3 regions of the Psychrobacter sp. H26 genome follow, and region 1 is predicted to be linked to each of the others. Evidence: predicted binding sites of a transcription regulator. Region 1 holds the regulator's gene; each other region holds the start of a gene.
The links. Region 1 encodes PhoB, which activates phosphate uptake and scavenging genes when phosphate is short. Its sites were predicted from a motif close to TGTCATNAANCTGTCATAA; they were not measured.
Positions count from the first base shown of each region.

Region 2: the regulator PhoB is predicted to act here: its motif matches at 2,036-2,054, upstream of AC5JPT_RS11695 (DNA translocase FtsK).
Region 3: the regulator PhoB is predicted to act here: its motif matches at 1,470-1,488, upstream of pstS (phosphate ABC transporter substrate-binding protein PstS).

Region 1 is NZ_JCACRW010000001.1:1,915,126-1,918,418, forward strand. Features, by position in the region: gene phoR (phosphate regulon sensor histidine kinase PhoR) at 86-1,195, opposite strand; gene phoB (phosphate regulon transcriptional regulator PhoB) at 1,254-1,958, opposite strand; gene dtd (D-aminoacyl-tRNA deacylase) at 2,071-2,523, opposite strand; gene asd (archaetidylserine decarboxylase) at 2,638-3,293, shown strand, end outside.
Region 2 is NZ_JCACRW010000001.1:2,813,012-2,816,304, reverse strand. Features, by position in the region: gene AC5JPT_RS11695 (DNA translocase FtsK) at 1-1,984, opposite strand, end outside; gene trxB (thioredoxin-disulfide reductase) at 2,545-3,293, shown strand, end outside.
Region 3 is NZ_JCACRW010000001.1:2,361,809-2,365,101, reverse strand. Features, by position in the region: gene pstS (phosphate ABC transporter substrate-binding protein PstS) at 237-1,397, opposite strand; TPP riboswitch at 1,691-1,846, shown strand; gene thiC (phosphomethylpyrimidine synthase ThiC) at 2,092-3,293, shown strand, end outside.

The DNA.
Region 1 (3,293 bases):
ATTGATCAGCTATTTGACGCCGCTTGCCAAAGATTTAGCCATTTTTAGCCCATTTAGTGATAAGCGTTTGAAGTAAGGACACGCCCTAGTTTGCGGTGACTGTACGCACATAAGTGGCTGGAAATACCACACTAAATGTCGAACCCTCACCCTCTATTGATTCAATCTGTAGCTGCGCTTCGTGTTGATGCAGTACGTGTTTTACAATAGCTAACCCCAGACCTGTACCACCTGTGGCACGGCTGCGACCTTTATCAACACGGTAGAAGCGCTCCGTCAAACGAACAATATGCTCTGGTGCTATCCCCAATCCGTCGTCTTCGACTGCAAACCGGCATCCATCTGATGTTCGCGTCCAACTGATAGTAATATTGCCACCTTTTGGTGTGTATTTTATCGCGTTGATCACCAGATTGGACAATGCACTGTTTAAGTACATCTCTGATCCATATAGACCATCATAGGTGTCTATATGCAGATGAATGATGTGCTTATAGGCTTGGTTATAGGCTTGCGCATCATCATAGATATTGGTGAGTAGCTTGGTCATATCTATAGCATTGACTTCGTGCGTCTCTTCGATCTCAATTCTAGATAAAAGCAGCAAGTCATTTACGATTCTATTCATACGCGCGGTTTGCTGAGTCATGAGCTCAAAACCACGGCGCCAATGGGGCGGCATATCTGGCTGATCCGTAAAGTTTTCCAAGTAACCGGTCATGACGGTCAATGGTGTGCGTAGCTCATGAGAGACGTTTGCTACAAAGTCTTGGCGCATCTGCTCTAGGTGCTTTAAGCGCGTCACATCATAAATAAATAGGAGTTTTTCATCACCAAAAAACGTGAGCTCAAATTTTAGGTAGCGGCTAGGGTCGCGCCATGACTCTATGTGGATGCCGTCATTGGGCAGCGTGGTGTCTTCATAATACTGGTGAAACTCTGGTATGGTAATAAAATCAAAGACACTCTTCCCTTTATCATCTTGCTGCAAAGACAATAGATCCTGCGCCGCCTGATTCCACCATCCTAAGCAATCATTCTCATCGATTAAAATCACCGCGTCTCGTAGTGCTCGCAGTGCGCTTCTGATTTTTTGTAGCTGCTCTGCTTCATGCTGGGCAGAGGTGTTTTCTGGGGTATCTTGCTGATGGCTGTTATGGTTTTTTTTGTGTTGTGCTGGCACTGTCTTGTCCATTTCTTATCCTTACCACTATCCGCTATTTTAGTATTCCAGCGACCTTATGTATGCAAGACTAGCTTGGCTCAATAAGACTAGAGAATCGATAGCCTGTACCGCGTACCGTCTGTATCAATGTATCACAGTCATGAGGACGCAAGAGTTTACGCAGACGTTTAATATGTACGTCGATGGTGCGATCTTCGATGTATACGTTGCCGCCCCAAACCTGATCGAGGAGCTGCGTTCGTGTATAAGCGCGCTCTGGATGACTCATAAAAAACGCCAATAGACGATACTCTGTCGGACCCACATCGATGACTTTTCCGGCGGCGGTCACACGCTGACTTTTGGTATCTAGACTCAACTGACCGATTTCAATAGGCTTGTCACTACTCATCGCACTACTACGGCGCAATACCGCTTTGATTCTAGAGATCAACTCACGGGTTGAAAAAGGCTTGGTCATGTAGTCATCTGCACCCGCATCGAGTCCATAAACCTTACTGTCCTCTTCACTTTTAGCTGTCAACATAATGACTGGTATCTCAGAGAGCAGCTCATCGTTCTTTAGCATACGGCAAAAATCAACGCCGCTTTTGTCTCCCGGCAGCATCCAATCTAACAAGATCAGCGACGGTCTATGATCGACCACTTGCTGGTGCGCCTCTGAGACGTCAGCGGCTTGCAGGCTCTCAAATCCAGCCATTTCTAGCGTCATCACAACCATTTCACGAATCGCAGGTTCATCTTCAACAATCAAAATTTGCTCGTTATACATATGACATTCTCAGTGTTAGAGGGCAAAATTTAGCATGCAAAAAGGCGATAAATACTCACCAGTCTTTATCTATTAAACGGATTAATTATGACAGCTTGATGACACTCTAGTGTCAGATCTCCAGTAGAAAACTTAGGGGTCCGTCATTGACACTAGCGACTTGCATGTCAGCGCCAAACTGACCAGTGGCGACGTTTGGGTACTGTGTTTTTGCATAGTCTATAAGTTGCTCAAACAGTATTTGAGCCGCATCAGGTGCCATTGCACCACCAAAATCAGGACGGCGACCTTTGTCTGTTTTTGCCATCAAAGTGAACTGCGACACCAATAACAAACCACCGCCTGCCTGCTGGACATCTTTATCCAGTTTACCAAATTTTGTGGGATCTTCATCATTTTCAAAAATACGATACGTGAGAATTTTATCAATCATTCGCTGAGCCGTGCTCAGACTATCCTCATGCCCCAAACCAATATAAGCCAGTATTCCATGATCTATTTTGCCAACACAATGCTCATCGATAGTCACACTAGCCCGCCTAACTCGTTGTATAAGTGCCTTCATTTACTCATTCCTTAACAGATTATGCTCAGACAATAATGGGCTGTCCATGATAAAATACGGTCATTAACTTGCACATGCAATAATGACATCATCTCTTATTTTGGTAGCCGTATTATGAATGTATTTACCACCTTACAACAGCTGGTACCACAGCAGCAGCTCAGCAAAGTCGCTGGACGTTTGGCCGCCAGCCGCCATCCTTATGTTAAACGTACCTTTATTCGTAGTTTTGCAAAAGCCTATAACATCAGCCTAGACGAGTATGAGCGCCAGAGTCTCAACGCGTACGAAAGCTTTAATGACTTTTTCACTCGTGAATTAAAAGAAGACGCTCGTACCATCGATACCATTGACAACGGTATCGTCAGCCCTGCTGATGGTATTATCTCTCAGCTTGGACAAATCCAAGACCATAAGCTATTGCAAGCCAAGGGTCGTCACTATGATGTTGGACAGCTGCTGGCTGATAGCGAAGATGGCAGTTACTTTGCGGATGGCAGTTTTGCGACGATCTACCTAGCGCCTAGCAATTATCACCGTGTCCATATGCCGTTTACAGGTACGTTGACCAAGACTCGCTACGTACCTGGCACGTTGTTTTCGGTTAATAACACTACGGCCGCTAACGTACCAGATTTATTTGCTCGTAATGAGCGTCTGGTATGCATGTTCGATACCAAGTATGGCAAAGCAGCTGTTGTCATGGTAGGCGCTATGATCGTCGCTGGTATCGAAACCGTCGCAACGGGCAAAATCACTCGTACTGACGA
Region 2 (3,293 bases), 900 kb from region 1:
TACGGTCAGGATCGGGCTTATCCAGTATAGAGACCTCTGGAATGGGCGTAAGGCTGCTGCGATAGGCCGCCGTTTGCATCGAGCGTGATTTTTGACTGAATGCGGCATCATCGCTAATGTGCGGCATGACTGGGGCACTTGCATCCTCAGCACTGTCATCTTCTGGCATCATATCAGTGATATGGTTGCTGCTATCACCCTCAGGTACAGCAAAACTAACAGATGGTTTTGCTGCGGTTGTTGGCTGTGTGTCTGCGACTGGACTGACTGCTTCTACCGTTGGTGCTGCCTTCGGGTTTGCAGGTGGTGTATTGGTTGGTGTCATGTCTGAAATATCTGGCACGGTTGGTGCGACGTCCATTGCTGCGGCAGCAACCGGCTCTTCAGATACAGATAGTGAAGCCTCATCATACGGCTGTTCTGCTGGCCCAGCAGGTGGTTTGGGAGACAACTGATTTGTAGGGCTAGTAGATACCTGTGGTATGGGCTCTACCGTTTGTTCTTGCACCGCTTGTTTAGCGACAGGTTGTTCAATTGCAGGCTTTTCGATTATGTCCTGAACTTTAGCCTGTTCAACTTCAGGTTGCTCAATGACGGCTTGCTCAACTCGAGCCTGTTCCGTTATAGCAGTATCTTGAATACTCTGAGAGTCTTGCATTGCAACGTTTGTGGCAGGTTCGGATAGGTCACCATGCTCAGCCAACCATGCTTCTGCTAACTGATCGACGCTTTGACTCGTATCACTTGATTGAGTTGTTTCAGGCTCATTAGCTTGTGGCTGACCAGCGAACTCTTGGTTGTATTCAGCAGGTTCAGTCGCAGCTGTTTGCGCAATTGGCATCGTCTGGGAGTTTAATGCCCACTCCTCTTCAGGCACTTCTATAGTCGTGTCTGTCTGAGTAAAGTTGGGTACAGGCGCAGCAGAGCTCTCTATACTGCTGGCACCATAAACCATATGCTCACTCGCGAGCAGGTCATCAACCGTATTAGCATCGTTCCATGCAAAACTTGGCTCGACTTTTCGAGCAGGTATCGCGGTAGGAGCTGACATTGCTGGTGGTGCCATATGGTCCGCTGTGCTATCAGCCATAGCACTGGCAGTCGCTGGCGCTGTGTATAGTGGCGCACTTTTTTCATCGCTTAACGTAGTAGCTTCTTTAGCGGTCGCTATAGAGGCTTTGACGCTGTCTGCCAACCCTGATGTCGACAAGAAGTCTGACAACACATTACTGAACCGGCTACTGTTATCTGCCTCATTAATACTGTCAGTATGGTCAGCTGATTGCAGCTCAAGTGGCAGTTGTTCATGCTCTACTTGCTGCTCAGCCTGATCATCTACGCTGTGGCTATCGTCTTGTGGCCCACTGATTGGCAGAGTAACGTCTACATCCTCTTTGTTTTTTACACCCGAGCCAAGCCACGATAACGCCGTAATTCTCTGATATATCGCAAGCCAATGAATATTGAAAGCGAAGGTAGCCGTAATCACGACAAATACCGCCAAGAAAGCCGCACTACCCCACTGTGATAGCAGCTGTGCCAAGCGCTCTTGTAACTCAAGACCGATAATACCACCAGCCACACCTTCAAGTCCCATCGATGCAGGGTTAGTCACTTGTTGAATTAGGGCGACCAGTTGTGCAAATAACGCACTAGCAGTCAGCAACAAAAACACGTAAGCGACCAGTCGCATGAGCCAAAACGTGGGTTTGTTGTCCCACCAAATAAGAATCGACTCATAAACGACAAATGCTAAAAACCACCAGGCACCAAACCCAAAAAAGCTGTAGAGCAAGTCAGATAACCAAGCACCCGTCTGACCACCCATGTTATTGATGGTTGTCATGTCACTACTAATATGTGACCAGCTAGGATCATTACCTGTGTAAGTCATTAGAATGACAAACAGATATACGGCCAGTATTAACCCAAGGAGGGTAAACATTCCCTTTTTTAAATACTCAATATGCGGTGCTGATATCACGTAAAATCTGCCTTGTTGTTAATACTAAATGGTCGCCAATCCATGACTAAGCCTAATCATGCTGACATAAAGTGCTGACATAGATGTACCTTGCAGAGTATTTTTGGTAGGGAGGCATTTATCATAAGACGCTAGCATCATAAGAACGCATAACCGTCATTATCACCCAAACCCTACCGCACTCGGCATAACTCCTTATAATAACAAATACATAGGTACAGTGGCGACAGTCTTATAAATAAAGCGTGTAGGAACGTAATTCGAGACGCTATTTGTGCAAAAAAACCGTCCACCAATAGAGTATTGCTAACAGAATACTGCTAGCGGTTTTGTACAAACGCTATAAAATACCAGCTGTTTCTAGCGCTAGTATTTCAAGGTTATTATGCTTTGATTCTAATGATAGCTGTGTTTGTTTTAGCAAACTTGCACTTTTCGACCTATGCCCTTATGTTATTATCACACAGCAATTAGAAAAACCATATTAGTCATAATTTTTGATTTTTTTACTATATTTATAACTATCATTATTCATTCGTATTTTTAGAAAGGAACACCTCATGGCAACTGACACTAACGCTCCACGTCACGAAAAACTCATTATTTTAGGCTCAGGTCCTGCAGGTTACTCTGCTGCAGTATATGCGGCGCGTGCCAACCTTAAACCAGTTATGGTTACGGGTATGGAAGTAGGCGGTCAATTAACGACCACTACCGAAGTCGATAACTGGCCAGGCGATGCACATGATTTGACAGGTCCAGCACTAATGGAACGCATGAAGGCGCATGCTGAGCGTTTCGGTACAGAACTGGTTTATGATCATATCAATGAAGTCAATCTAAACGAGCGTCCATTTCAGCTATCAGGTAACAACGGTAACTATACTTGTGATGCCTTGATCATCTCAACAGGTGCTTCTGCACAATATTTAGGGCTAGAGTCAGAAACCAAATTTAAAGGTCTTGGCGTATCTGCATGTGCTACTTGTGATGGTTTTTTCTACAAGGACCAAAAAGTCGCTGTGATTGGTGGTGGTAATACCGCCGTCGAAGAAGCCTTATATTTGTCTAACATTGCTTCTGAAGTGACCCTAGTGCATCGCCGTGATAGCTTACGCTCTGAAAAAATCCTACAAGACAAGCTGTTTGAAAAAGCCAAAAACGGCAATGTCAAAATTGAATGGAACCATCAGGTAAAAGAAGTGGTTGGTGATGATATGGGTGTCAATGGTGTCGTTATCGAATCAATGATTGATGGTAGCACCAAACAACTAGACGCAATGGGTATGTTTGTCGCGATCGGTCACAA
Region 3 (3,293 bases), 450 kb from region 1:
TCAGCATTGAATAGAGTGAATTCAAAAAACCAGTGTGTTTGTTCAGCTTTATCACAACAAGCCCACCCGCATAATCATTAGCGATCCTGTGTGCCAATGGCAACTGCTCAATATATCCATCAGTACTGCAGTCAATGTTACGGTCAAAATTGCTGTGATAAAACCTCTCAAACAACCAGGCTCTCTTTAGAGTGGTTGTTTGAGAGTCTAACTATGTCAAAATCAAGAGTAGCAACTTACTGCGCTGGCTTATAAACTGGCTGACCGTCGCTACCTTTTACGTCGTTCCATTTTGCTTTGAATAGAGCCACTGCCGTATCAGAGAATGGGACATAATCTAGGCTCATAGCGCTATCATCACCTTGGGTATACGCCCAGTCAAAGAAGTTCAACACGCCAGCAACTTGCTGAGGATTCTCTGGCTGCTTGTGTACTAAGATAAAGGTTGCAGCAGCGATAGGCCATGCTTGCTCAGTCTCAGAGTTAGTGATGACTTTATAAAAGCCTTCTTGTTGTGACCAATCGATATCACCTGCGGCGGCAAATGTCTCAGCAGATGGCTGAACGATGTTGCCCGCGGCGTTCTTAAGTGCGGTATGTGACATGTTGTTTTGCTTAGCGTATGCATACTCAACATAACCGATAGAGTTTTTCATGCGGTTTACATAGCTTGAGACGCCTTCGTTACCTTTACCACCTGCGCCAGTCGCAGAGGTTGGCCATTTAACCGTTTTATCAACACCAACCGTATCTTTCCAATCTGGTGATACTTTTGCTAGATAGTCAGTAAAGTTAAACGTCGTACCTGAACCGTCTGAGCGGAATACCGTTGTGATTGCCGCGTCTGGCAAGGTCAAATCTGGGTTCATAGCTGCGATAGCCGGGTCATTCCAGTTGCTAATCTTACCTAGATAGATGTCTGCCAAAGTCGTGCCATCTAACTTCAAAGCACCTGGCTCAATACCATCAATATTAACGATAGGTACGACGCCGCCGATGACCGTTGGGAACTGGATAAGATCAGATTCTGCTAGCTCTTCAGGTGTCAATGGCGCATCAGAGGCACCAAAATCGACAGTCTTTGATTGAATTTGTTTGATACCGCCAGATGAACCAATTGACTGATAGTTAACTTGCCCGCCAGTCGCACCATTGTAGTCATAAGACCATTTGGCATAGATAGGCTGCGGGAATGAGGCACCTGCACCCGTGATATTCATTGCGATGTTTTCAGCAGATTTAAAACCAGCATCAGCAGCAGTCGTTTCCTGGGTCTGAGTAGTGGTCGTAGCGCTACTAGTATCAGCGGCAGCGGTTTCTGTCGTATCTGTTGACTTATTACACGCCGTAAGCATTAAGGTGCAACTGACGGCTACTGCTAATAACGAATAACGCATGTAGAACTCCTGAAGTTTAACGACGATATAAAAAAGCATTGTTTGTGATATGCGTGCTATCTTGCCAAATCTTTATGACAATTTAATGACAACCATCGCAATCTTTTATTCGCTTTACATAATATTTAGACAACCTCTGCCTAGCCCAGTGATACCAAGCGATAGTCGTTACTGATACTGAGTGGCCTATTGGATAAGTATATTAAACATCGCATTTGGAGTCTGATACTTACGTTTAAATACCATTAGCTGTTAGTACAGAATTTTGCTAGTATGAAATCTGATTTACAACACTGACAGACTCGGGGTGCGGTGTAGCATTGGCCTACTTTATTAAGCGTTTATAGTTAAACATTAATAACAGTAGCCGCCTATCTACATTCGCTGAGAGATCACCCGCCGAACCTGATGCGGTTAGTACCGACGCAGGGAAGTCTTAAGCACTTTGTTATTGATGACAAAGGACGCGTAGAAATACATTTTTATCATCACTATTGTCTGAGTATGCGTGCCGCATGAGCAGACAACGAGCGAAGATACAAAGCTGCGTCCACTATTTGATGACCATTTACCGCGGCAATTTTTTGCTCGCTTTTAGGTGTCGATAGTCCAAACTTGTCTCAATGATAGATGCTGCACCCGCAGATACTGGCGGTGTTGATTTTATTCAAAAACCAACACGCTAGGACAGCATATGACTATCTCAGACAGCACTTTAGACAACACCTTTTTAGACAGTGCCTCAGCTGCACAAACTCATAACCCAGCCAACAACATACCTCTTACCTCAGACTCTACTGACACCGTCAAAGCAGACAAAAAAGCAGACGCCCTAAAAACGCCTGCCCACCGTGCTGCCAGTGATGCACGCTTTGAAGAAGATGCACGCGACTTGCACCGTATCCTACCTGCCTCTCGCAAAATCTATATAGAAGGCTCAAGACCTGATATCCAAGTACCGATGCGCGAAATCAGCTTGGCGGATACACCAGTTGGCGGTACGGGTGACAAGGATGGCGAGCATAATCCGCCGTTTTATGTTTACGATACTTCAGGCGTCTACACTGACCCCAATGTCGAGATTGACTTGACAAAAGGCCTACCAAAACTGCGTGAAAACTGGATCGCTGAGCGTGGTGATACAGAGCAATTAAGCGGTCTATCTAGCTCATATGGTCAAGCACGTGCTCGCGATATCAGCACTGCCAACCTTAGATTTGCTCATATTGATAAGCCACGCCGTGCTAAAGATATTGATGAAAAACCAGGGAATGTCACGCAGATGTACTACGCGCGTCGCGGCATCATCACCCCTGAGATGGAATATATCGCCATACGTGAGACGCAAAAACAGCACGAACTGACCGATATGCGTCAACATGACGGTGAGAGCTTCGGCGCCAATACACCCACTATCATCACCCCTGAGTTTGTCCGTGACGAAGTGGCAGCTGGACGTGCCATTATTCCAAACAACATCAATCACCCTGAATCTGAGCCGATGATCATCGGGCGCAATTTCTTGGTGAAAATCAATGCCAATATCGGTAACTCAGCGCTAGGTTCGTCTATCGATGAAGAAGTATCCAAAATGACGTGGGCCACACGTTGGGGTGCGGATACCATTATGGATTTATCAACGGGTAATCATATTCATGAAACCCGTGAATGGTTAATCCGTAACTCGCCTGTGCCAATTGGTACCGTACCGATTTATCAAGCGCTGGAAAAAGTCGATGGCGTCGCAGAAGACCTAACATGGGAAATCTTCCGTGATACGTTGATTGAGCAAGCAGAGCAAGGCGTGGATTATTTCACCATTCATGCCGGCGTCCTACTCCGCTATGTGCCACTCACTGCAAAACGCCTAACGGGTATCGTCTCGCGTGGTGGCTC